DNA from 3 places in the Nocardia sp. CY15 genome. Region 1 is predicted to be linked to each of the others. Evidence: riboswitches for the same ligand, from Rfam matches in the RefSeq annotation. Region 1 holds a riboswitch; each other region holds the start of a gene.
What was found. Region 1 has a riboswitch for cobalamin ahead of GVY39_RS14815 (CbtB-domain containing protein). Riboswitches for the same ligand answer to the same signal wherever they lie in the genome.
Positions count from the first base shown of each region.

Region 1 (7,624 bases):
CACCGAAGGTTCATCGTGACGAGCGCCCGTGGTGGCGCGTACTCGCCGGGCGCTCCCAAAGCGGCCTACGACTACCAGGAGCGCTTCCTGCGAGACTTCTTCGCAGGTCATTTCGCCGTCTCCGACACCGTGTTCGTACACGCGGAACTCGCCAATTCCCGCCAAGATCCGGTGCTTGCGAATCGGCGTGCCGAGCACGACGAGTCCTACGCCCGAGCGTTGGCGACCGTTCGGGATCTGGCCGGGGAGTACTGAGATGAACTGGGTAGTCCTCGCCGTCGCCGGTCTGGTGGAGATCGCTTGGTCGCAAAGCATCAAACCGACCGAGAACTTCACCAAACCGGTGCAGACCCTGATCTGCTTCGTTCTGGGGGCCGCCGCCGTGTACCTGCTGTCCCGGGCCATGCAGACGTTGCCGGTCGGCACCGCCTACGCGGTGTTCACCGGGATCGGCGCCCTCGGGGCGATCACCCTCGGTGTCCTCGTCCACAAGGATCCGCTCGGTGCGGGCCGCGTGCTGGCGCTCGCGTTGATCCTCGGCGGCATCGTGCTGGCCAGGCTCACCAATCCGGCGTGACGGCACGGATTCGCTTGGTGCGCCCGGGGTTTACCGGCGTGTGCGAGCGATGCGCCGACGCGCGAGTGATCGGCGAACCGGTAGGCCGGGGCGAGGCGGCCGGGGTAGGTTCGTGCTGAATCGTCAAACGATCATCGGCGAAAGGACCGTGATGCCCACACGTACCGCGCGTACTGCCTGGACCGGCACCCTGCAGGAGGGTTCGGGACAGGTCGAACTGGCCAGTTCGGGGGTCGGAAAGTACGACGTGTCGTTCCCCAAGCGTTCCGCGGAGGAGGCCGACGGCACCACCAGCCCGGAGGAGCTGATCGCGGCCGCGCACTCCTCCTGCTACGCGATGGCGCTCTCGGCGCAGATCGGCAATGCCGGTGGCACCCCGGAAAGCTTGGACGTCACGGCCGACGTGACGCTCGGCCCCGACCCGGCGGGCGGCTTCCGGATCACCGGGATCAAGTTGACCGTCCGCGGTCGCGTCTCCGGCATCGACGCCGACGCCTTCCAAGCCGCCGCCGAGGCCGCAAAGGCGGGGTGCCCGATCAGCAAGGCACTGGCCGGGGTCGACCACATCACCCTCGACGCCGCTCTCGACTAGTTCTCGCACCACCGCTTCGTGCCCCGCGCCTTCGGTCGGAGGAGCGGGGCACGAACGCGTGAGGGGAGTCAGCGCTTGCGGAAGTAGCGGCGGGCCGGGCGGGTGTAGAGGGCGGGTACGGCGATCAGCACCGCGATGACGTGGACGCTGCGGAGACTCGCGAGCGGCACGGACGCCGGTGACGCGTCCCGGAAGAGGTCGCGCAGTTCGTTGGCGGACATGGCCGCGGCAAGCGGTTCGACGATCAGTGACAACAGGCCGAATACGCCGATGCCGACGGCGATCAGCAGGCGGGCCCAGCGGTCGCCGCGGGTCATGCGCACCGCCACGACCAGCACCAGAAGGTAGATCGCCGTGCGCACCGCCAGTCCGGCGGCAATGGTCGTCCGGTCGGTTTCGGGGAAAGCGAGCGCGGCCCGCACGACGGCTTCGGCGATGCCCGCCGCCAAGGCGACCGCCAAGGCGGCGAACGCGACGCGAACGGGGCGCGGTGGCGCAGCGGGGTGGTCACGCGACGATGCGGGCCAGACGGAAAAGGCGGTGCCGGTCATGGGGCCGACACTGCCTCAGCGTTTCCGGACGCGAATCACTCCGCGGTAGCGACGGCTGCCCCTACGGCGGTATCGGTGCGCGTAGCGAACTCGGTGAGGGCCGCGAAGCCCAAGGCCAAGCAGGCCCACAGCGTCGCCGTCTCGGCCAGTGACGCCACCCGGAACTGCCACAGCAGGGTGGCCGGGAAGTCCGCGCCCACCTCGTTCACACCGGGAAGCAGGACATAGCCGAGCGCGGTCACCAGCACGAACGCCGCGACGCCGCCGATCAGCCGGAACGTGGGAAGTTGGGCGCGCAGCGCGGTGAACACCGCCACCGCCGTGCCGACCGCCACGATCCCCAGCAGCACCGCCGCCAGCCACAACAGGGTGCGCTCGTCGACGGTGTCCGGATCGCCCACCGCGGGCGGGTTCGCCGGGTACTTGAAGAACGGGACCGCGACGATCGCGGCCCATCCCGCCAGACCGAGCAGCAACGTGAGCCGCGGCCCGGACAGCGTGGTGTAGCGCCGCGCGAAATGTGCGACAGAGGCGAAGACGGCGCCGAGCGCGACCCCGGCCAGTCCGAGCGCGAGGAATTGGCCGAACTTCTGGCCGCCGCGGCTCACCAGCGGTTCTTCCTCGTCACCGTGGGAATGCCCGCCCGGGGATTCGGCATGCTCGCCGTGTGTGTGCCCGGCGGCGGAACCCGCTTCCTCGATGGCGATGGCGGCGTCGAGTTTTGGTTCGCCGACGAAGTAACCGACTGTCGCGGCCAGCAGTCCGGCGATGAGGCCGGCCAGCAGGCCACGAAGCAGCAGTGTTCGGAGCGAACCGATCAGTGGCACGGAAGCCCCAGCAGGTGGCGTCCGTCGTGCATCAGCTCGTGCAAATACATCCCGCTGCGCGAGATGAGGCCCTGGTCGAATCCGACCAGGTAGAGCGTGAGCAGTGCGAGAAGAACGACACCGACCGTGACGAGCACGGTGGCCAGGGAGTCGGTTGCCCGGCTGGGTGAATGCGCGATGGCCATTCGAGTCCTCCTTGGGATACGCGTCCCGTCGGGTGGTGGGCGCGACGGTGCCGGTGTCTGGCTTTCCGGCACCGGACTCGGTGCATGGAACACAGTGGCGCGACCGCTCCGGAATCTCACCGGAATTACCGCATCACCCTCGCGTTTGTCCTTCGAACTGTGACATCTCACCGACCTCGGCGTCAACAGTGTCCGGCACGGGCGTACCACGGTGCCGGGCGAGTCGCCGGGCAGGCGGACCTGCCCGGCACCGAGTATTCGGCTCAGTCCGCCGGATTCGCGTCCACGTCCAGCACGACCTCGAACTCGAGCAGGGACGCGCCCGTCGAGACCGGCTTCTGGCGCTCGCCCGCGTGCGCCTCGCGGGCGGGCCCGTCCCGCCAGGCCGCGAAGGACTCTTCCGAATCCCACTGGGTCACAACGAAGTACCGCTTCTCACCGGCGACCGGGCGCAGCAGCTGGAAGCCGAGGAAGCCGGGTGAGCCCTCGACCGCGTGCGCACGGTGGGCGAACCTCTTCTCCAGCTCGGGGCCGGCGCCCTCGGGAACCTCGATCGCGTTGATCTTCACAACAGCCATGCGTCCAAGCTAGCGGCTGACGCCCAGCAGATGCTCGGTGCCTCGTATTGTCGAACCGATGTTGCACGACGAAGGCGGAGCAGGCGCGCCGATCCTGCTGCTGCACGGACTGATGGGCAGCGCCCGCACTTGGCGCGATCACCTGGGCTGGCTGCGCGAATACGGTCACGTCTACACCTTCGACGCCGCCGGGCACGGCAGGGCGGCGCCTGCGGAACTGACGACCGAGGCATTCGTCGCCGACCTCGCCGCGGGCACCGCCGCGATCACCGAGCCGATGGTGGTGATCGGACATTCGATGGGCGCGCTGCACGGCTGGGTGTTCGCCGCGACGCACCCGGACCGGGTCCGGGCGCTGGTGATCGAGGACATCGCGCCGGATTTCACCGGACGCACCGCCGCCGGATGGGCGGCGATGATCGAGGCGTGGCCGCAGCCGTTTCCCGACGACGAGGCCGTGCTGGCCTTCTTCGGCCCGGTCGCCGGGCGGTACTTCCTGAACTCGTTCCAGCGCGGGCCGCGGGGATACCGGCTGCACGGTTCGGTCGCGACCTTCCGCGACATCTCCGAGGAGTGGGGTACGCGCGACTTCTGGCCGCAATGGCATGCGGTGCGAGTGCCCGCCTTGCTGCTGGAAGGCGAGCACAGCATCACTCCGCCGGGACAGATGCGGCAGATGGTCGCCGCGCATCCAGGCGCCGACTACGTCCTGGTCCTCGGCGCGGGACACCTCGTGCACGACGACCAACCGGAGTTCTACCGGGCCGAGGTCGAGCGGTTCCTGCGGCGCGTGCTCGGCGGCTAGGGGCGAAGCGACCGGCGACGAGTAGTTCGGCCGCGGGGCTGCGGCCGAACCGCTCGCGGGCGGTTCCAGCTCAGCTGTTCGCCACGGGGGTGCCGCCCTCGCCCGCCAAGGCGAACAAGCCGTCGGGCGTCTGTTCGATCAGGCCGTCCACCAGCAACGAGTCCAGCGCGCGGTCGCGCTGGCCCGGGTCGCGAGTCCAGGCCAGGTCCAGACGCATCCGCTCCACCGGTCCGGTGGCGTGGCGCAGGACGTCCAGCAGGCGACCGCGTGCTTGGCGGTCGGTGCCCTCGTATTTCTGGGTGCGGCGGACCACCTCGCTCACCGGTCTGCCAGCGGTGACCCACGCGCAGCTCAGCAGCGGGCAGCGCGAGCAATCGGGGGTGCGGGCGGTGCACACGGTCGCGCCCAGTTCCATCAGGGCCGCGGAGAACACGGCGGCGCGGTCGACCTGGAGCGGCAGCAGCGCTTCGGTTTCCGGCAGGTCCCGGGAGGACGGGTTGCCCGCTTCCGCGCGGCCGTGCACCGCCCTGGCAACCACACGGCGGACGTTGGTGTCCACCACCGGAACCCGTTGACCATAGGCGAAACAGGCGACGGCGCGCGCGGTGTAAGCGCCGATCCCCGGCAGACCGAGCAGCACGTCCACGTCGGCGGGCACTTCGTCACCGTGCTCGGCCGCCAGTACCGTGGCGCACTCGTGCAGCCGCAGCGCTCGACGCGGATAGCCCAGCTTGCCCCAGGCGCGCAGCACCTCGGCCTGTGCGGAGGCGGCCATCGCCGAGGGGACCGGCCAGCGCGCCACCCACTCCCGCCAGATCGGTTCGACCCGCACGACCGGGGTCTGCTGCAGCATGATCTCGCTCATCAGGATCTGCCACGCGGTGACGCCGGGCCGCCGCCACGGCAGATCACGCGCGGTCTCCCCGTACCAGTCCAGCAACGTGTCCGCGTCGATGCCCTTCGGCACGCCCTTCCGCACTGCCCTCACTATCCCTGTCCTACTGCCGCCAGGCGGTATTTGCCCACCTGTAACCAATCGAACTCGCTGGTAACGCAAGTGTTGTGCACAATGGTCGGTATGCCGGATTCCAACCCGATCAGTGCCTGGAAGTCCTTGCGTGAAGGCAACGAGCGTTTCGTCAGCGGTGCGCTGCTGCATCCTAGCCAGGGTGCCGCGCACCGGGCCAAGCTCGTCAGCGGCCAGCATCCGCAAGCGATCTTGTTCGGTTGCGGCGACTCCAGGGTCGCCGCCGAATTGATCTTCGACCAGGGCCTCGGCGACATGTTCGTGGTGCGCACCGCGGGCCATGTGGTCGACAGCTCGGTCCTCGGTTCGATCGAATACGGGGTGCAGGTGCTCAACGTGCCGCTCATCGTAGTGCTCGGGCACGACAGTTGCGGAGCCGTGAAGGCCACCATCGACGCGCTGGACGGCGGCGAGGTGCCGGGCGGGTTCATCCGCAGCGTGGTCGAGCGGGTCACGCCGTCCATTCTGATCGGACGACGCGAAGGCCTGTCCACCGTCGACGAGATCGAGGCCAGGCACGTCGTGGAGACCAGCCGCCTGCTCATGCAGCGGTCGATGATCATCTCCCAGGCGGTGGCGACCGGTGAGTGCGCCATCGCCTCCGTCACCTACAAGCTGGCCGAGGGCAAAGTGCAGTTGCACCGCGTCGTGGGCAACATCGGCGAGGAGGTCTGACCGGCGGCGCGCCCGCGATTCGCCCAGCGTGCCGGCGGAATGTACTCGTCGCTGCTGGGGGCGGGTGGCCGACACGCCGTGCCCCTGAGACGATGCGCCCGATTCTGCCCTTACCGTTGAGGCGTGCTGGAACCGAATGGACCGCTGCCACCGGAGATCTATTGGCGTCGCCGCGCGTTCGCCATCGGAGTTCTGGTGGTCGCGCTGGCGCTGGTGATCTGGGTCGTGCTCGCGGTCGCGCGCGGCGGTGACTCGCCCGGTGACACCAAGTCCGCCGGGTCCAGCTCGGTCGTGGCCAAGCCCGCCGACGCGGCGGCCAAGCCGTCGGGGGATTCCGGCGCGGCGAAGTCCTCCGCGGCGAGCACCAGCGCCGCAGCGGCGGGCCCTTGCCCGGACCAGTCGCTGGCGATCAAGGTGACCGTCGAGCAGCCCACCTACAAGACCGGTGAGCAGCCGGTGTTCGGCATCGTCATCACCAACATCTCGTCGGTGGCGTGCACCCGCGACATGGGCTCGGGTCTGCAACAGGTTTCGGTGCACACGCTCGACGGCCAGCGGCGCCTGTGGTCGAGCACCGACTGCTACCCCGACGGCCAGCCCGACGTCCGCACGATGAATCGCGGTGAGCAGGCGGCGTTCACGGTGACCTGGTCGGGCTCTACTTCCCAGCCCAATTGCGCGGGCGAGCGTGTCCAGGTCCCGCCGGGGGCCTACAACGTCGTTGCGCAACTGGGGTCGGTACGCAGTGCGGCCGAGCCGTTCAACATCGCCTGAGTCGTCTCGGTTTCCAGCGGCTACGACGCTGGGTGTTCTGAATGGCTCATGATGGTGACGTGCCCGGCAGCCGGTCGAATCAGATGGCGGCCTCTTCCGGGGCGGCGCGGAGTTTGCGTAGACCGGCTATGCGGATGGCGGAGCGGAGGTCGGTGACCTCGTGGATCCTCATGGTGCTTTTCACCGGGGTGAGTCCGGGAGGCACCAAGGCGGTGGTGAAGCCCAGGCGTTCGGCTTCGGCGAGTCGGCGGTTGAGGCCGGTCACCTTGCGGACCTCGCCCGCGAGTCCGACCTCGCCCAGGATCACCCAGCCCGGCGGAATCGCGACGTCGGACTCCGCGCTGGCGATGGCGAGCGCGATGGCCAGGTCGGCCGACGGCTCGACCAGCCGCATACCGCCGACCGTCGCGGCGTAGACGTCGCTCTTGCCGAGGAATACCCGGCCACGGCTCTGCAGGACCGCAAGCACCATGGCGACCCGGTTGTAGTCCAGTCCGCTCACCGCGCGCCGCGGCTGCGGTATCTCGGTCTTCACGGTCAGGCCCTGCACCTCGCCGACCAGCGGGCGCTTGCCGTCCATCGCGACGGTCACCGCCGTGCCGGGCACCGAATCCGTCCGGTGGTGCAGGAACAGGCCGGACGGGTCGTCGACACAGGCGATGCCGTCCTCGTGCAGCTCGAAGCAACCCACCTCGTCGGCGCTGCCGAAGCGGTTTTTGATGCCGCGCACCATGCGCAGCGTGGAGTTCTTGTCGCCTTCGAAGTGCAGGACGACGTCGACCAAGTGCTCGAGCGTGCGCGGGCCCGCCACGCTGCCGTCCTTGGTGACGTGCCCGACCAGCAGCACCGCGATCCCGCTGGCCTTGGCCAGCGAGGTCAGCGCGGCGGTCACCTCGCGTACTTGGGTGACACCGCCGATCACGCCGTCCACCTGCGGGGCGAGCATGGTCTGGACCGAGTCGACCACCAACAAGGTCGGACGCACCTGCTCGACGTGTCCGAGCACGATCGACAGATCCGATTCGGACGCCAG
Region 1 is NZ_VUOT01000010.1:107,197-114,820, reverse strand. It holds gene GVY39_RS14840 (FMN-dependent NADH-azoreductase) at 1-255, shown strand, start outside; gene GVY39_RS14835 (multidrug efflux SMR transporter) at 257-577, shown strand; gene GVY39_RS14830 (OsmC family peroxiredoxin) at 729-1,169, shown strand; gene GVY39_RS14825 (hypothetical protein) at 1,238-1,720, opposite strand; gene GVY39_RS14820 (CbtA family protein) at 1,756-2,547, opposite strand; gene GVY39_RS14815 (CbtB-domain containing protein) at 2,538-2,732, opposite strand; cobalamin riboswitch at 2,763-2,915, opposite strand; gene mhuD (mycobilin-forming heme oxygenase MhuD) at 2,996-3,310, opposite strand; gene GVY39_RS14805 (alpha/beta fold hydrolase) at 3,369-4,115, shown strand; gene GVY39_RS14800 (A/G-specific adenine glycosylase) at 4,186-5,103, opposite strand; gene GVY39_RS14795 (carbonic anhydrase) at 5,194-5,817, shown strand; gene GVY39_RS14790 (hypothetical protein) at 5,941-6,591, shown strand; gene radA (DNA repair protein RadA) at 6,671-7,624, opposite strand, start outside.

Region 2 (7,624 bases), on a different contig from region 1:
TCGGTCGGATCCCGCTGGGCCGCCGGTTGTAGCGACGCGGGTCCACTGATCATCTCGTTGGCCACCCGGGAGGCCCGAAGGCTGGACGCCGCCTGGTCGCGTTCCTGGTCGTGCACACTGCACACGTTCGCCGGTGGCCTCCTCGTCACCACGCAGGAGAAGGGCGGATCGCAAGGCATTTCGTATTTCGCCAACCATGGGGGCGAAACGACCGAACTGGCGGGCATGCCCAGCGTCGCCGTACGGCCCGAGGATCCGGCGGCCGTCGTCGCTGGTGCGGGCGGCATCGCCGTAGTGCGCGCCGACGGCGTGCATCGGCTCGGCGATCAGCCGGTGCGCACGGTTGATGTGCTGGACAACTCGGGCGGTTTCGCCGTTCGCGCGGACGATCGGCGCTGGCTCCTCGGGCGCCCCGACCAGGACGGATACCAACTCACCGAAGTGAGGGCGAGCCCGGAAGCGGTCGACTCCGCACCAAGGCTCACTCTGTCCGGACTCACCGGTGAACTCGCCGAAGTAGCGGCGGACGGCACGGTGTTCATGCCCGGCACCCCCGGTTCTGTCCGCATCGAGAGCCGGGCGCGCGAGGAGCGGTTCTTCCACTCCACACGGATCCGGCCTGTCGAGGACGGTTTCGTCGTCGTATTCCGGGATGGCGCCTCGGTTGTCTGGCCGCCCGGCGAAGTGTCGTACCCGCCGCTGGTCAAAGACATGCCTCGCGACACCTGGCGGGCGCTGCCCTCGGGGTGGAGCCAGGGCGCGGGCCGAGCCGGGGAAGATGCCGTCCTCGGCGCCTGCGCGAACGGTGAACAGGTATACCTCACCGGCGGCACGCAATCCACGGCCGTCTGGGCCGTGGACGCCAACCGCCTCGCACGCAGGTTCAACGGTTTCGCCACCTCCGGTCCGGCCTGCGGTGTCGTCTCCGTCGACGAGGGGCTCCGATTCTCCGCCCACGGCGATGGCGCGGCCGGAAATACTGTTCTCCGAAAAAGCTCGGCATACGACGGGCTGGCGCTGAGCACCGACGAGTCGAAAATCGCGGTCGTTCAAGCCGAGTTGCCGATCGAAGTGCTCTCGAGTAAGGGCGCCTCCAACCAACCCTGGGGGATGCGGCAGATGCCCCTGCCCGAGACGACGACCGCGCTGGGCGCGCTCCGCGTGATCAAAGGATACGACCATGTGCGGATAGTGCGGCCCGACGGCAAGGTACAGAACTGGCGCGACGAGAAGGCGGGCACTGTGCTCGCCGTGCACCCCGCGGGCAAGGAGATTCTCGCCGATTTCCTCGGGCCGGGAACCCGTGCGATCCTGATCACCGAGACCGGAAAAATCGGCGACGCCGACAACTTCTGCGCCGTGCGACCTGCGAAGTACGTTCCGGCTCCGGGTTTCCAGACATCCAAGAAGTCGGCCCGACAGGCGCTGCTGGTAGCCGCGGGGCCACGTGGCACGATCGACTGCCACAGCGGAAAACTCGTGGACGCGATCCCGCCCGACCGAGTCGTCGACTACGGCATCGACGACGACCGCGGCCGCATCCTCTGGCGCGACGAAGCAGGACGACTGCAGATCACCGGATGGGACGGCGATTCCTCCGACGTCCGCACCACGCCCGCACCCGTGGAGGTCAGCAGGCCGGGCGCGCGCGTCTCGGTGTCGGACTCGCTGATCGCGGGAATCGCCGAAGGCGAGGGGCTGCTGCGCATCTACCGGTCCGCCTCCGGCGGCTGGCAACAGCAGACGACTATTCCCGTGACAGTGCAACGTATCGTCGGCCTCGCCCTGGCCGATCACGGCACCCTCGCAGTCGTGGTGGCCGAGGATTCGACCTTCGAGATCTTCGACATCGCGACCGGTCGCCGCCTCATGACCAGTCGCCAATCAATAGACACCACCATGCATCCGCAAAGAATCGCGCTGTACGAATCGGATGGCTTCATCACCATCCTGCTGTATCGAAAGGATGAGTTGACTTCGCAGCGCGCCGTCGAGATCCCGATCACGGTTCCGCTGCTGATCGACCAGCTGTGTACCGCGTACTCGGCGCCTGCTTGCTCCGGTGCTGGAGGGTGAGGATGAACTCCGACATAGACGTCTTCCTGTCCTACGCGCGCAAGGCAGATGAGGACATCGCTCCCGCACTGCAACAAGGCCTGGAGACGCCCGGCCAAACCATGGAGCAGCGCCCCGCGGGTATTCCGCGACCGTACCGAGCCCTCCGCCCGCACTATCTGACCAGCTTTCGCCGACCTCGTGAGTCTTGTTCGCGCCACCGCAACGGGCGTCAGTCGCGGTATATCGCTACGTGAGCGCCGGCGGCGGTTCCGATGCTGAAAGGACCTGCACACGCGGCCGCGCCATGACCTGATGGACTGAACGAACCGCTCCATGAGCCGCTGTAAGGACCGAAGGCCATCAACGGGAAGGCATTCGGCACACCGTGCAAGCCGAAGCAGTCGACGATCAGGGCGTACTCCCTGCCGGCCGGGGCGTCGTGATCATGACATGTCGCCGTCGCACTGGTCAGCTCCCGCGTGATGACGCAGTCCTGTGGCGCGGCCTGAGCCGTCCCGGAACCGGCTACCGCCGCAACGCCCAGACCCAGCACCGCGGCGGCCGCAACTCGTGCGGTGGCGACTATCGGTCTTCTCATTCGAATCCCTCTCGGTGGAGATCGCTCCAAGCGTGGTCCGGCGACTTTCGGTTTCCTGCACGAGGTTGTTACGACGGACCGACTCGCCGACTACCGCGATCAGGGCCGGACCGGTCGCAGCGCAGGATGTGGGTCCAGACCGTTGCCCGGCGGACGGGCAACGGGACGTTGCGGGTCGGTTGCCTTGCCTGCCGACGAGTAGCGTTGACTCGCAGACGATTTCGATGACAAGTTGCCTCCGTGGAGGGATGATGGAGTCTCGTTGGATAGACAGATCATCCGGTGAGATCCGGGTCCAGGGAGGGTTTCTGTCGTGGGCAAAGTCAGCACCAAAGGGGAATGGACGCGTGTCAGCGTCGACGAGACACAGTTCGAAGGTCTGAGAAAACCTGGCGTCGCATCCAGCAGCGGCATCAGATCCAGCATCAGGTGGGGCAGCGCGCAGGACAGCGAGAAGAGCGGTTATGACTTCACGGGTCTCACCGACGTCGATGCCCGCCTGGACGGCAAGGATTTCAATCTCGGCATCTTCGCGCACTACAACCGCCGAATCCACCTCGAGCACACGCAGTTCCGGGTGTACCTGAAGGTCACGGTGGACTTCCAGGACGAGGGGTTCGACCACACCTTCACACTGCGTTTCCGCCATAACGAGACGGCCAACCAGCCTGGCGACGTGTCCGACGTGGTCAAACTGCCCGTAGTCCACGAGAACGACATCGTGTACATCGACGACACCGAATACAAGGTGTCGATCACGGGTTTCTTGGATCAGACCGGGCAGGTGATCCCGCAGTTCCAGAATCCCGAGGGCAGAACCAAAAGAGTCTGGCTCGTTGCCCGGTTCGAGCCGACGGATGAGCCGGGCTCCTGACCCCAGCACCGATCCCGCCGACGCAGGACCTCACCGCCGTGCGGCGAAAACAGGCACGGCGGTCCGGCTCAGCAGGGGCTACGAGCGCGTGAACCGGCCCGCCATTCTCGCGCGCAGCGACCGGACACGGGTAGCCGAGCACCCGACCGGAGTTCGGATGCACAGCCCAGCGCCCGCGGCGCGCGCTCCGGGCCGGTAATCGAGGCGACGGCGTCCCGCGGGCGGCTCGAATGCTACTGTGACCGAGCGCTGGTTGCCGCTCGTCCCCCGGACGGGCGGCTCGTAAGAGGGAATCCGGTGGGAATCCGGAGCTGCCCCGCAGCGGTATGTGGAAACGACCGCGGTCATCAGCACTGGGCTCCGAGCCCGGGAAGCGACCGCCAGTAGGCGAGGCCGAAGGTTCCGGTGTCACGTCCACGAGCCCGAAGACCTGCCCGCGTGGCCGAGCCGATGGCGCGGCCTTCTGTCGACTCCGAGGGAGCGGTTGACGAGGTATGGGTCCTGTGGTGCTCGCCTGCCCGCGCACATCCGATTTCGAGACGGTGTGGGTAGAGCTGGACCGATGAGAAGTGTCGAGAGGCGCCGGCTGTCGGTCGCCGTGCTGGTCCCCAGCCTGATCACGGCGCTGGCAGTGGCCTGCGTGCTCGCTCTGGCGCTGGGCGCGGCTCATATCCCCTGGCGTGACACGGTCTGGTTCCTCTGGGCCGAACTCACCGGCGGGACGGTGGTCGCCGCCGACGTCGCCAACTATCGGATCGTCGTCGATTCCCGGCTGCCCCGCGTACTCTTGGCGGCCCTGGTCGGAGCCGGTCTCGGCGGGGTCGGACTGCTCGTACAGGCTATGGTCCGCAACGCGCTCGCCGACCCATACGTCCTCGGGATCTCCTCGGGTGCGTCGGTGGGCGCTACCGCAGTCGTACTCTTCGGGGTCTTCGGCGCGCTCGGTATCTACGCGCTGTCGACCGCCGCCTTCGCCGGGGCGCTGGGCGCCACGGTGCTCGTCTATCTGATGGCGCGTTCGGCCTCTGGGCTGGTGCCGCTGCGCCTGGTGCTCACCGGTACCGCCATCGGCTACGGCTTCTCCGCGGCGACGACGGTGCTGGTATTCCTTGCCCCGCACGGGGATGCCGCCCGTTCCGTGATGTTCTGGCTGCTCGGGAGTCTGGCCGGGACAACCTGGCGAATGGTGCCACTGGTCGCCGGGGTTGCGGCGATCGGACTGGCGGTCATCGCCGTGTACGCGCGACACCTCGACGCACTGTCGATGGGAGACGAGGTCGGCGCCGCTCTCGGGATGAACGCCTCCCGGTTCCGGCTGCTCCTGTTCGTCGTCTCCGCCGCGATGACGGGATGTTTCGTTGCGGTTTGCGGGGCGATCGGCTTCGTCGGACTGGTGGTTCCGCATATCGCCAGACTGCTGGTGGGCGCCGGCCACCGGCGCCTCACCATCGTGACACCGCTACTGGGCGCCGTGTTCCTGGTGACCGCGGACCTGTTGGCGCGGACACTCTTACCACCGCAGGAGTTACCCCTGGGCGCGATCACCGCGGCGGTGGGGGTTCCCGTGTTCGTTCTGTTGATGCGACGCCGCGGCGCACTGGTGGAGCACGGCTGATGCGGGTCGACTACGAGAATGTCACGGTCGAGTTCGACGGCACGACGGTCGTCGAGGCGGTGACCTTGGCCGCCGCGCCAGGAGAGTTCATCGGCATCGTGGGCCCGAACGGCAGCGGTAAGTCCACCCTGCTGCGTTGCCTCTACCGCGCACTGTCGCCGACGACGGGACGAGTCCTGGTCGGCAGTACGGATATCGCGGCGATCAGCATGCGCGAGAACGCCCGTCAGGTAGCGGCGCTCACCCAGGATACGACTACTCCGTTCGACTTCACCGCCGCCGAGGTCGTCGCCACCGGACGACTACCGCATACCGCGCTGCTGCGGGGCACGCACCGACGCGACCGGGGGATCTGTTCCGCGGCGATGGCGACGGCCGATATCGGGCATCTCGCGTCGCGCGGATTCCTGTCGCTGTCGGGCGGTGAGCGCCAGCGTGTTCTGATCGCGCGGGCGCTTGCCCAGCAGCCGCGCGTTCTGGTCCTGGACGAGCCGACCAATCACCTCGATGTCCATCACCAGTACAGCGTTCTGTCCGCGGCGCGAGATCTGGGCATCACCGTGGTGGCGGCGCTGCACGACCTCAATCTGGCCGCCCAGCACTGCGACCGGATCTTCGTCCTGCACGCGGGCCGGCTCGTGTGTTCGGGCCCCCCGAACGAGGTGATCACCACCGAGGTGATCACCCGTTGGTTCTCGATCGGCGGCCATATCGTCAGCCACCCCCGGCTGGGCGTCCCGCAGATCATCTTCGACCAGAAGGAACGATAGATGAGGTCATCCCCGGTGATCACGGCAATTGCTGTCACGTGCGTACTCGTCACGGCAGCTTGCGGCGCCGAGGTGCAGCAGGCCCCGAGGAACGTGAGCGGTCAGTCGGTGACGGTCACCAACTGCGGCGCTCCGCTCACCGTCGACGGTGTCCCCGAGCGGGTGATCACCAACGACACGGGGATCACCGAGATGATGTTGGCCCTCGGTTTGGCCGATCGGCTGGTCGGCTACACCAGCTACCCCGGTAAGGAACGCGACATCGCCACCTCACCGTGGCAGGCCGACTTCGAACGCGTGCCGCCGCTCGGTGACGCCTTCACCCGCGAAGTCGTCCAGGCCGCCGCCCCCGATTTCGTCTTCGCCGGCTGGAACTACGGATTCAAGGAGTCCACGGGTATGACCCCGGAATGGGTGCGGTCGATCGGGGCGGTGCCGTACCAGTTGACCGAGGCATGCCGACAGCCCGGAACGAATCGCCGCGGGGTTATGGAACCGCTCGACGCCCTGTACACAGACCTGACCAACCTGGGCGAGATCTTCGATGTGCGCGAGAAGGCGGGCGAACTGGTCTCCCGATACCAGGAACAGGTCGCCGTAGCCGCCGACAGTGCACCGGCCGGACAGCAACCGGTCCGGGTCTTCCTGTTCGACAGCGCGACACCGGAACCGTTCACCTCGGGCCGTACCGCCGCACCGTCGCAGATCATCCGCGAAGCGGGTGGCGCCAATATCTTCGACGATTTGAACGATTCGTGGACCACGACCTCGTGGGAGGCCGCGGCACAGCGGGATCCGCAGGCGATCGTGATCGTCGACTACGGCGCGGGCCCGGAGAACTCGGTGCAAGCGAAGATCGAGCAATTGCGCGCCCATCCGCTGATGGCCGGAACAGCGGCTGTCCGCGAGAACAACATCATCGCGTTGCCCTACGCCGCGTTGGTCGAAAGTCCACGCAACCCCCAGGCCGTCGTCACAATAGCCGGGTTCCTCCGTTCCAAAGGATACTGAGCATCGCTGATCACTTGTACCCGGCAGCGGCGTACAGCTTTCCGGGCGGAATTCTCCGATCGGACGTGATGATCACGCCGCAACCGATGAACATCGTGCAGGTTGCGTCATCGAAACCGACCCTGCCGTCACCGCCGCTGGATTCGGCTGAGCCCTGATCACCTCGGTGCTGACCGAGATCGGGCCGGTCCACATCGAGGCACCCCGAGACACGAACTCGTCGTTCGATCCGGTGATGCCGCTGGGCGAGCGGTCGCCGCGAGAGGTGCCGGGCGCAGAGCATCCTTGATTAGCTAACTGCATGCTGTACTGGAGCAACGCCATAATGCAGACGGTGAAATCCCGCTGATCGGCAGAGACACACGGCAGAATGCGGCTATGCACACATTTGCTAGATTGTTGCAGGCCACTGTCGCCGGAGCGCTGGTCGTGGTAGCCGGTCATGGAGTCGCGCCCGCGCCTGCCGCGAGCGAGACCCATATTCAATTACCCTGGCCGACCCCTGAGCCGGAGGCAGTGCAGGCGTCGGGAGCAGCGCTGGCAGAGGGAATCACCGGCACGGTGCTGTGGTCGCGACAGCCGAACATCCCGGTCCCGATAGCCAGTATCACCAAGGTGATGACGGCACTGGTAGTGATCAACTCCGGCGACCTCGACCGGGGCATTACCGTGCCGCAGGAGATCATCGCCTACTGCAC
Region 2 is NZ_VUOT01000019.1:106,440-114,063, reverse strand. It holds gene GVY39_RS20765 (TIR domain-containing protein) at 1-2,076, shown strand, start outside; gene GVY39_RS20760 (choice-of-anchor K domain-containing protein) at 2,970-3,530, shown strand; cobalamin riboswitch at 3,764-3,983, shown strand; gene GVY39_RS20755 (iron ABC transporter permease) at 4,093-5,145, shown strand; gene GVY39_RS20750 (ABC transporter ATP-binding protein) at 5,145-5,915, shown strand; gene GVY39_RS20745 (ABC transporter substrate-binding protein) at 5,916-6,926, shown strand; gene GVY39_RS20740 (D-alanyl-D-alanine carboxypeptidase family protein) at 7,305-7,624, shown strand, end outside.
Region 2: it holds a riboswitch for cobalamin, as region 1 does, so the genes downstream of both, GVY39_RS20755 (iron ABC transporter permease) here and GVY39_RS14815 (CbtB-domain containing protein) in region 1, are expected to answer to the same signal.

Region 3 (7,624 bases), on a different contig from region 1:
TGCTGCGGAACGGCTCGGGCCAGCCACCGGCAGGAGTGCCGAGTTCACCGCGCAGGAACCCGATCACCGAGTCCGGGATGTCGAAGCGGCCGGGGTCGGCGGCGAAGTCCTCGACCGAAACATCGGTGCCGACCAGCGCCAACGCCAGGTCGCCGACGACCTTCGAGGACGGGGTGACCTTCACCAAGCGGCCCAGCAGCCGGTCGGCTGCGGCGTATTTCGCCTCGACCTCCTCGAACCGGTCACCCAAGCCGAGCGCGATGGCCTGCTGACGCAGGTTGGACAACTGCCCGCCGGGGATCTCATGGGTGTAGACCCGGCCGGTAGGCGCGGGCAGCCCGGACTCGAACGGCGCGTACACCTTCCGCAGCGCTTCCCAGTACGGTTCCAGATCGCAGACGTTCTGCAGGTTCAACCCGGTGTCGTACTCGCTGTGCGCTGCCGCGGCGACGATCGCCGACAGCGCGGGCTGGCTGGTGGTGCCCGCCATCGCGGCGCTCGCGCCGTCGACCGCGTCGGCGCCGGCCTGCCAGGCGGCCAGGTAGGTGGCCAGCTGCCCGCCCGGGGTGTCGTGGGTGTGCACGTGCACCGGCAGATCGAAATTGCGGCGCAACGCGGTAACCAGTGTGGTCGCGGCGGGAGCGCGCAACAGTCCGGCCATGTCCTTGATCGCCAGCACGTGCGCGCCCGCGTCGACGATCTGCTCGGCCAGTTTCAGGTAGTAGTCCAGGGTGTAGAGCGATTCGTCCGGATTCGACAGGTCCCCGGTGTAGCTGATCGCCACTTCGGCGACGGCGGTGCCCGTTTCGCGCACCGCGTCGATGGCCGGGCGCATCTGGTCGACGTTGTTGAGGGCGTCGAAGATGCGGAAGATATCGATACCCGTCGCGGTCGCCTCGGACACGAACGCTCGGGTCACCGCCTCCGGGTACGGGGTGTAACCGACGGTGTTACGGCCACGCAGCAGCATCTGCAGGCAGATGTTGGGGATCGCCTCCCGCAACGCCGCCAACCGCTCCCATGGATCCTCGTACAGGAACCGCAACCCCACGTCGTAGGTCGCCCCACCCCAGCACTCCACCGACAACAACTCCGGGGTCAGCCGCGCCACATGCCCCGCCACACCCAGCAGGCCGTTGGTGCGCACGCGAGTGGCCAGCAGCGACTGGTGCGCGTCCCGGAACGTGGTGTCGGTGACGCCGACCGCCTTCTGCTCACGCAAAGCCCGAGCGAAACCCTCCGGTCCCAGCCGCAGCAGCCGCTGCCGGGAGCCGTCCGGCGGCGGTACGCTCAGATCGATCCCGGGCAGCTTTTCGTGCGGATACATCGTGGTCGGCCGCTCACCGTGCGGCTTGTTCACGGTGACATCCGCCAGGTAGTCGAGGATCTTGGTGCCGCGGTCGGCGGACCGGCGCAGCGTCAGCAGCTGCGGGCGCTCGTCGATGAACGAGGTGGTGACCCGGCCCGCCTTGAAGTCGGGATCGTCCAGTACCGCGAGCAGGAAGGGAATGTTGGTCGCCACACCGCGGATGCGGAATTCCGCCAGTGCCCGGCTCGCCCGCGCCACCGCCGCACCGAAGTCGCGGCCACGGCAGGTGAGCTTGACCAGCATGGAGTCGAAGTAGGCTCCGATCTCCGCACCCAGGTTCGCGCCGCCGTCGAGGCGGATACCCGCGCCACCCGGCGTGCGATAGGCGGTGATGCGCCCGGTGTCGGGACGGAAGCCGTTGGCCGGGTCCTCGGTGGTGATCCGGCACTGCAATGCCGCGCCCCGGATCGTCACCGCGTCCTGGCTCAGACCCAATTGCTCGAGCGTCTCCCCCGCGGCGATGCGCAGCTGCGACTGCACCAGGTCCACATCGGTGATCTCCTCGGTGACCGTGTGCTCCACCTGGATTCGCGGGTTCATCTCGATGAAGACGTGGTTGCCGCGCTCGTCCAGCAGGAATTCCACAGTGCCCGCGCACGAGTAACCGATCTGCCGGGCGAAGGCGACCGCGTCGTCGCAGATCCGTTCCCGCAGCGCGGGATCCAGATTCGGGGCAGGCGCGAGCTCGATCACCTTCTGATGCCTGCGCTGCACCGAACAGTCCCGCTCGAACAGGTGCATGACGTTGCCGTGCTGGTCGGCGAGGATCTGCACCTCGATATGGCGTGGGTTCACCACCGCCTGCTCCAGGAATACCGTCGGGTCACCGAACGCCGACTCCGCCTCCCGCGACGCCGCCTCGATCGACTCGCGCAGCTGCTCGGGAGCGGCGACCCGGCGCATGCCGCGCCCGCCGCCGCCCGCGACCGCCTTGACGAAGATCGGATACTCCAGCTCCCGCGACGCGGCCAGCAACTCCTCCACGTCCGACGAGGGCGCGCTCGAGCGCAGCACCGGCAGGCCTGCGGCCTTGGCGGCCTCGATGGCGCGCGCCTTGTTCCCCGCCAGCTCCAGCACCTCGGCCGACGGGCCGATGAAGGTGATGCCCTCGCGGGCGCAGGCCGCCGCCAGGTCCGGGTTCTCCGACAGGAACCCGTAGCCCGGATAGATCGCGTCCGCCCCCGCCGACTTGGCCGCCGCGATGATCGCCTCGATCGACAGGTAAGCCCGCACCGGATGGCCGGGCTCCCCGATCTGGTACGACTCCGCCGCCTTCAACCGGTGGACCGAATTGCGGTCCTCGTGGGGGAACACGGCGACCGTCCCGATGCCGAGTTCGTAAGCCGCGCGGAAGGCTCGAATGGCGATCTCGCCACGGTTGGCAACCAAGACTTTCGAGAACATTGAACTAAGGTACCCGGCTGCGTGAACCGCACCGACACGCAATCCCCCTTCGTAAACCTCTTCACAACGCCGACTAACACCGTTGCGAAGTTGCGTTCATCGCGCCGACACATGGGCGGCGCGCCGGCAACCGGTGTGCTGTCCGAACGCCGACTTCCGGCTCGGGGGGCGGTGGTGAAGGTTCGGGGTCGCAGCGTCCACCTCGTGCCCGAGCCGCTGATGTCCCGGCCATCGGCGCTCTGTCGCGGGCCGGTCGCCCCGCTCGGGCCCGCCGCGTCCTATGCTGAGGGGGCAGCTGGTTCACCGCAGTGCGACGAGATGGAGCCCCGACGTCGCGCGACGGAGTCGAGCCCGCCCGGGCGGCGACGTCACGGCGGGTGAGAGGGAACCCGGTGGGAATCCGGGACTGTCCCGCAGCGGTATGCAGGAACGACCGCCGTCACCAGGCACTGAGTTCAGCGGAGCCGGAAGGCTTCGCGACTCGGGAAGCGACGGCCAGTAGGTCGGCCATCGGGGAGCACCCCGGCGTATGCCGGTTCCCCGGCCGGTGCCCGCGAGTCCGAAGACCTGCCAGCCGTGCCGGGTACGCCGTACCCGGCGGCCACCGCCTCGTGGATTGGGCGTGCGGATCACCAGCTGACGTGTCGGGCTCCTCGCCGGGATATCACCGGCATGTCGCAGGTCTCCGCCTGCCCGTACGGCGATGGCTTCTCGTCCTCGGCAATGGAGAAACATCGTGACTGTTGCACAGCAAAAGCCGTTCACCGCAACGGTTCTCGGGCTACCGCGAGTGGGGCCCCGGCGTGAGCTCAAGCGGGCCACCGAAGCCTATTGGGCAGGTGGGATCGACGCCGGACAGTTGCACGCCGTAGCGCGCGACCTGCGGCAGGCCCAGCTCACCGGATTGCGATCCGCGAGACTGGACTCGATCCCGGTCGGCACGTTTTCCTACTACGACCAGATGCTCGACACCGCCGTCCTGCTCGGCGCGCTGCCCGCACGGGTCGCCGGGATCGCGGACCCGCTGGAACGCTACTTCGCCGCCGCGCGCGGCACCGACACTGTCGAGCCGCTGGAGATGACCAAGTGGTTCGACACCAACTATCACTACTTGGTTCCGGAGATCGGTCCGCAGACCGCGTTCTCGCTGCACCCGGACAAGCTGCTGGCGGAAGTGCGGGAATCGCTCGAGCTCGGCGTGCCCGCGCGGCCGGTGGTGATCGGCCCGATCACCTTCCTGAAGCTGGCCAAAGCGACCGGCGGACCCGCCCTCGCGCGGCTCATCGAGCTGCTGCCGCTGTATCGGGAACTGCTGCGCAGACTGGCCGTCGCCGGTGCTGAGTGGGTGCAGATCGACGAGCCGGTGCTGGTCACCGACCTCACGGCGGAGGAGATCGGCCTGGTGCAGATCACCTACGACGAACTCGCCGATGCCACCGATCGTCCGGCGATCCTGGTGGCGACCTATTTCGGGCAGCCGGATGCCGCGCTCACCGCGCTGGCGGGCACCGGTATAGAAGGAGTAGCCCTCGACTTCACCGCCGGGACCGACGTCTCCGCGGTGGCGTCCGTGCCCGCGCTGGCGGGCAAGCTGGTCGTCGCGGGGGTCGTGGACGGTCGCAACGTGTGGCGCACCGATCTCGACCGCGCCCTGGCCACCCTCGGTACGTTGCTGGGCTCGGCCGCGCACGTAGCGGTCTCGAGCTCGTGTTCGTTGCTGCACGTGCCCTACACCCTGGCGGCGGAGACACGCTTGGACGAGCGGCTACGGTCCTGGCTGGCGTTCGGGGCGGAGAAAGTGACCGAAGTGCGCCTGCTCGCGACGGGACTGAACGAAGGCACGGAGGCGATCGCGGCCGACTTGGCCGCGGCGCGTGCGGCGCTGGCCTCGCGGAGGTCGGATTCACGGCTGCACGATCCGCGGGTGCGCGCCAGGCTGGCCGCGCTCGGGCCGGACGCCACCCGCCGCGCTCCCGCCGAACAACGCCGGGAACTGCAACGGGACCGTTTGCGGCTGCCCGCGCTGCCGACCACGACGATCGGTTCCTACCCGCAGACCTCGGCTATCCGACAGGTACGAGCCGCGCTACGGAAGGGCGAGATCGACCAGGCCGAGTACGCGCGCCGGATGCGCGCCGAGATCGCCGACGTCATCGCGCTACAAGAGGAGCTGGGACTCGACGTGCTGGTGCACGGCGAGCCGGAGCGCAACGACATGGTGCAGTACTTCGCCGAGCAACTCGACGGGTTCGCGGCGACCGAACACGGGTGGGTGCAGTCCTATGGGACGCGCTGCGTGCGGCCGCCGATCCTGTTCGGAGACGTCGCGCGGCGCGAGCCGATGACCGTCGAGTGGATCGGTTACGCGCAGTCGCGCACCGACAAGCCGGTGAAAGGCATGCTGACCGGCCCGGTGACGATTCTGGCGTGGTCGTTCGTACGCGACGACCAGCCGCTCGGCGAGTCCGCCAGGCAGGTCGCGCTGGCGATCCGGGACGAGACCGTGGATCTGGAACAGGCGGGCATCCGGATCATCCAGGTCGACGAACCGGCGCTGCGTGAGCTGCTTCCGCTGCGCGCGGCCGATCAGGCCGCGTACCTGGAGTGGTCGGTGCGGTCGTTCCGGCTGGCGACCTCCGGGGTGTCCGACGCGACGCAGATCCACACCCACCTGTGCTACTCGGAATTCGGCGAGGTGATCGATGCGATCGCCGGGCTGGACGCCGATGTCACATCGATCGAGGCGGCGCGCTCCCACATGGAGGTACTCGACGACCTCAACGCGGCGGGGTTCGACCTCGGCGTAGGCCCCGGCGTGTACGACATCCACTCACCGCGGGTGCCGAGTGTGGACGAGCTCACCACGGCGCTGCGCGCGGCACTGAAGGCGGTTCCTGCCGAACGGCTCTGGGTGAATCCGGACTGCGGGTTGAAGACCAGGGGCCGCGTGGAGGTGGAAGCCGCGCTGCGCAACATGGTCGCCGCGGCGGCGGCCGTGCGGTGACCCTGCCCGCCTGATCGAAGATCGGTGCCCCCTTCCAGGATTCCGGGCGAGGAGCCTGACGAAGGGGGCACCGAACATCGACGGCCTCAGTCGGATTCCGGCTCCGGCCGTGGCGGCTGCCGCCGCCGCGAGGTGTACCGATCACACGGCTCTTCCCGCCGCGTCACCGGTAACTCCCGCGCCCGCGCCCGCATCCCCCGCCGCCACGCCGTATGACACCCCGAACAACGTTCCACCGGCTACCCCTCCTCACATGTCGACCACGACACCGTCTTTCCGGCTTACCTACTTCGACGCGCCCATCCTCCAATCGGTTCCCGCACCCGCGCCGTGTTTCGCCACAGACATCGGTGGCGGCCGAGCCTCACAGTCCGAAGGCCCGATTGATGGCGGCCATGTCGAAATAGTCGCGCCAGGTGGTGATGGCGCCGTCGGCGACTTCGAAGAAACCCATGACCGGGAGCGGGGTCGCGCGTCCGGCCGAGTGCAGGGTGTCGGTGCGCTCGTTCATCACCACGCCCCCTGCCGCGATCTGGTGGTGGATGTCGAAGTCGATGGAGTCGAAGGTGGTCAGGAAGCCCGCGATGAAATCGCGGATGGCGGTGCGGCCGACGATGGGTTCCATCGGGATGTTGTGGTACACGGCGTCCTCGGCGAAGTACGCGCTGATTCGATCCGGATCGGGGTCGGACCAGCTTCGGCACATCGCGCGCACGAGTTCGTCGGGATCGGGCATTCGCTTGACTCGCTTTCCTGCTACCGAAGGGCGGAGTGCCGCCGCCCTCGATTCAACCAAGCAATCGTTCGGTAGGGAAGGGGCGATCGACAGCCGCCCGCGCCTACGGGGACGTGCCCGGCAATAGGCGGTGATCCTGGACGAGAACTGAGGCCCCCCAACAGACGATCCCTTTCGCAGTCCGCGGCGCCCGTTCCAGGCACCGGGTGATCGAGGGTTTCGCGGCGGACGTGCGGAGCGAACGCCCCTCTCTTCGCACGCTACGCAGATCGGACACGATGCTGAACACCTCGAAAAATCGTATATTGGCGGGTAATAGCGCGCGTTCTTGCGATGATTGCGAATAATCGCAGCTACCATCGTGCAGGTGCGCAAGATGTATGCGGGCGCCCGGCTTCGGCGATTGCGTGAAGAGCGGAGAATGACTCAGGCGGCTCTGGCGAAATCGCTGGATCTGTCGCCGAGCTACCTCAACCAGCTCGAGCGCGACCAGCGCCCCCTCACCATTCCCGTACTGCTGAAACTCAATTCCACCTTCGACCTCGACGTCCAGTTCTTCGCCGCCGATTCGGACGCGCGCCTCGTGTCCGACCTGCACGAAGTGCTGGTGGACGCCGCGGGCGGGCACACCGCGCCGCTGACCGAGGTGGAGGAGCTGGCGACCCGGCAGCCGGAGGTCGCCAGGATCGTCGTCGCGATGCATCGCCGACTACGCGCCGCGACCGATCAGCTCGACCTGTTGTCGGCGCGAGTGTCCGCACCCGCGGGCGCGCCCGGGGTGCCCATGCCCTACGAGGACGTGCGCGACTTCTTCTATGACCACCACAACCACATACCGCAGCTCGACATCGCCGCCGAGCAGCTGTTCGAGAACCACGGGCTGACCATCGGCTCGCTCGATCGCCAGCTCGCCCGGATCGCCGAGGAACGCGCCGGAGTCACCGTTCTGGTGCGCGGCGACGGCGCCGACCCGAACGTCCCGAAACGGCACTACGACCCGGCGAGCCGGACGCTCACGCTGGCCCGGCGGTTGCGGCCCGGCCAGCGCGCCTTCCAGATCGCCACCACGCTCGGTTTGCTGCTCTACGGGGCCGAGCTGGATGCCGTACTG
Region 3 is NZ_VUOT01000001.1:546,492-554,115, forward strand. It holds gene GVY39_RS02695 (pyruvate carboxylase) at 1-2,773, opposite strand, end outside; cobalamin riboswitch at 3,154-3,342, shown strand; gene metE (5-methyltetrahydropteroyltriglutamate--homocysteine S-methyltransferase) at 3,507-5,777, shown strand; gene GVY39_RS02705 (limonene-1,2-epoxide hydrolase family protein) at 6,142-6,513, opposite strand; gene GVY39_RS02710 (short-chain fatty acyl-CoA regulator family protein) at 6,881-7,624, shown strand, end outside.
Region 3: it holds a riboswitch for cobalamin, as region 1 does, so the genes downstream of both, metE (5-methyltetrahydropteroyltriglutamate--homocysteine S-methyltransferase) here and GVY39_RS14815 (CbtB-domain containing protein) in region 1, are expected to answer to the same signal.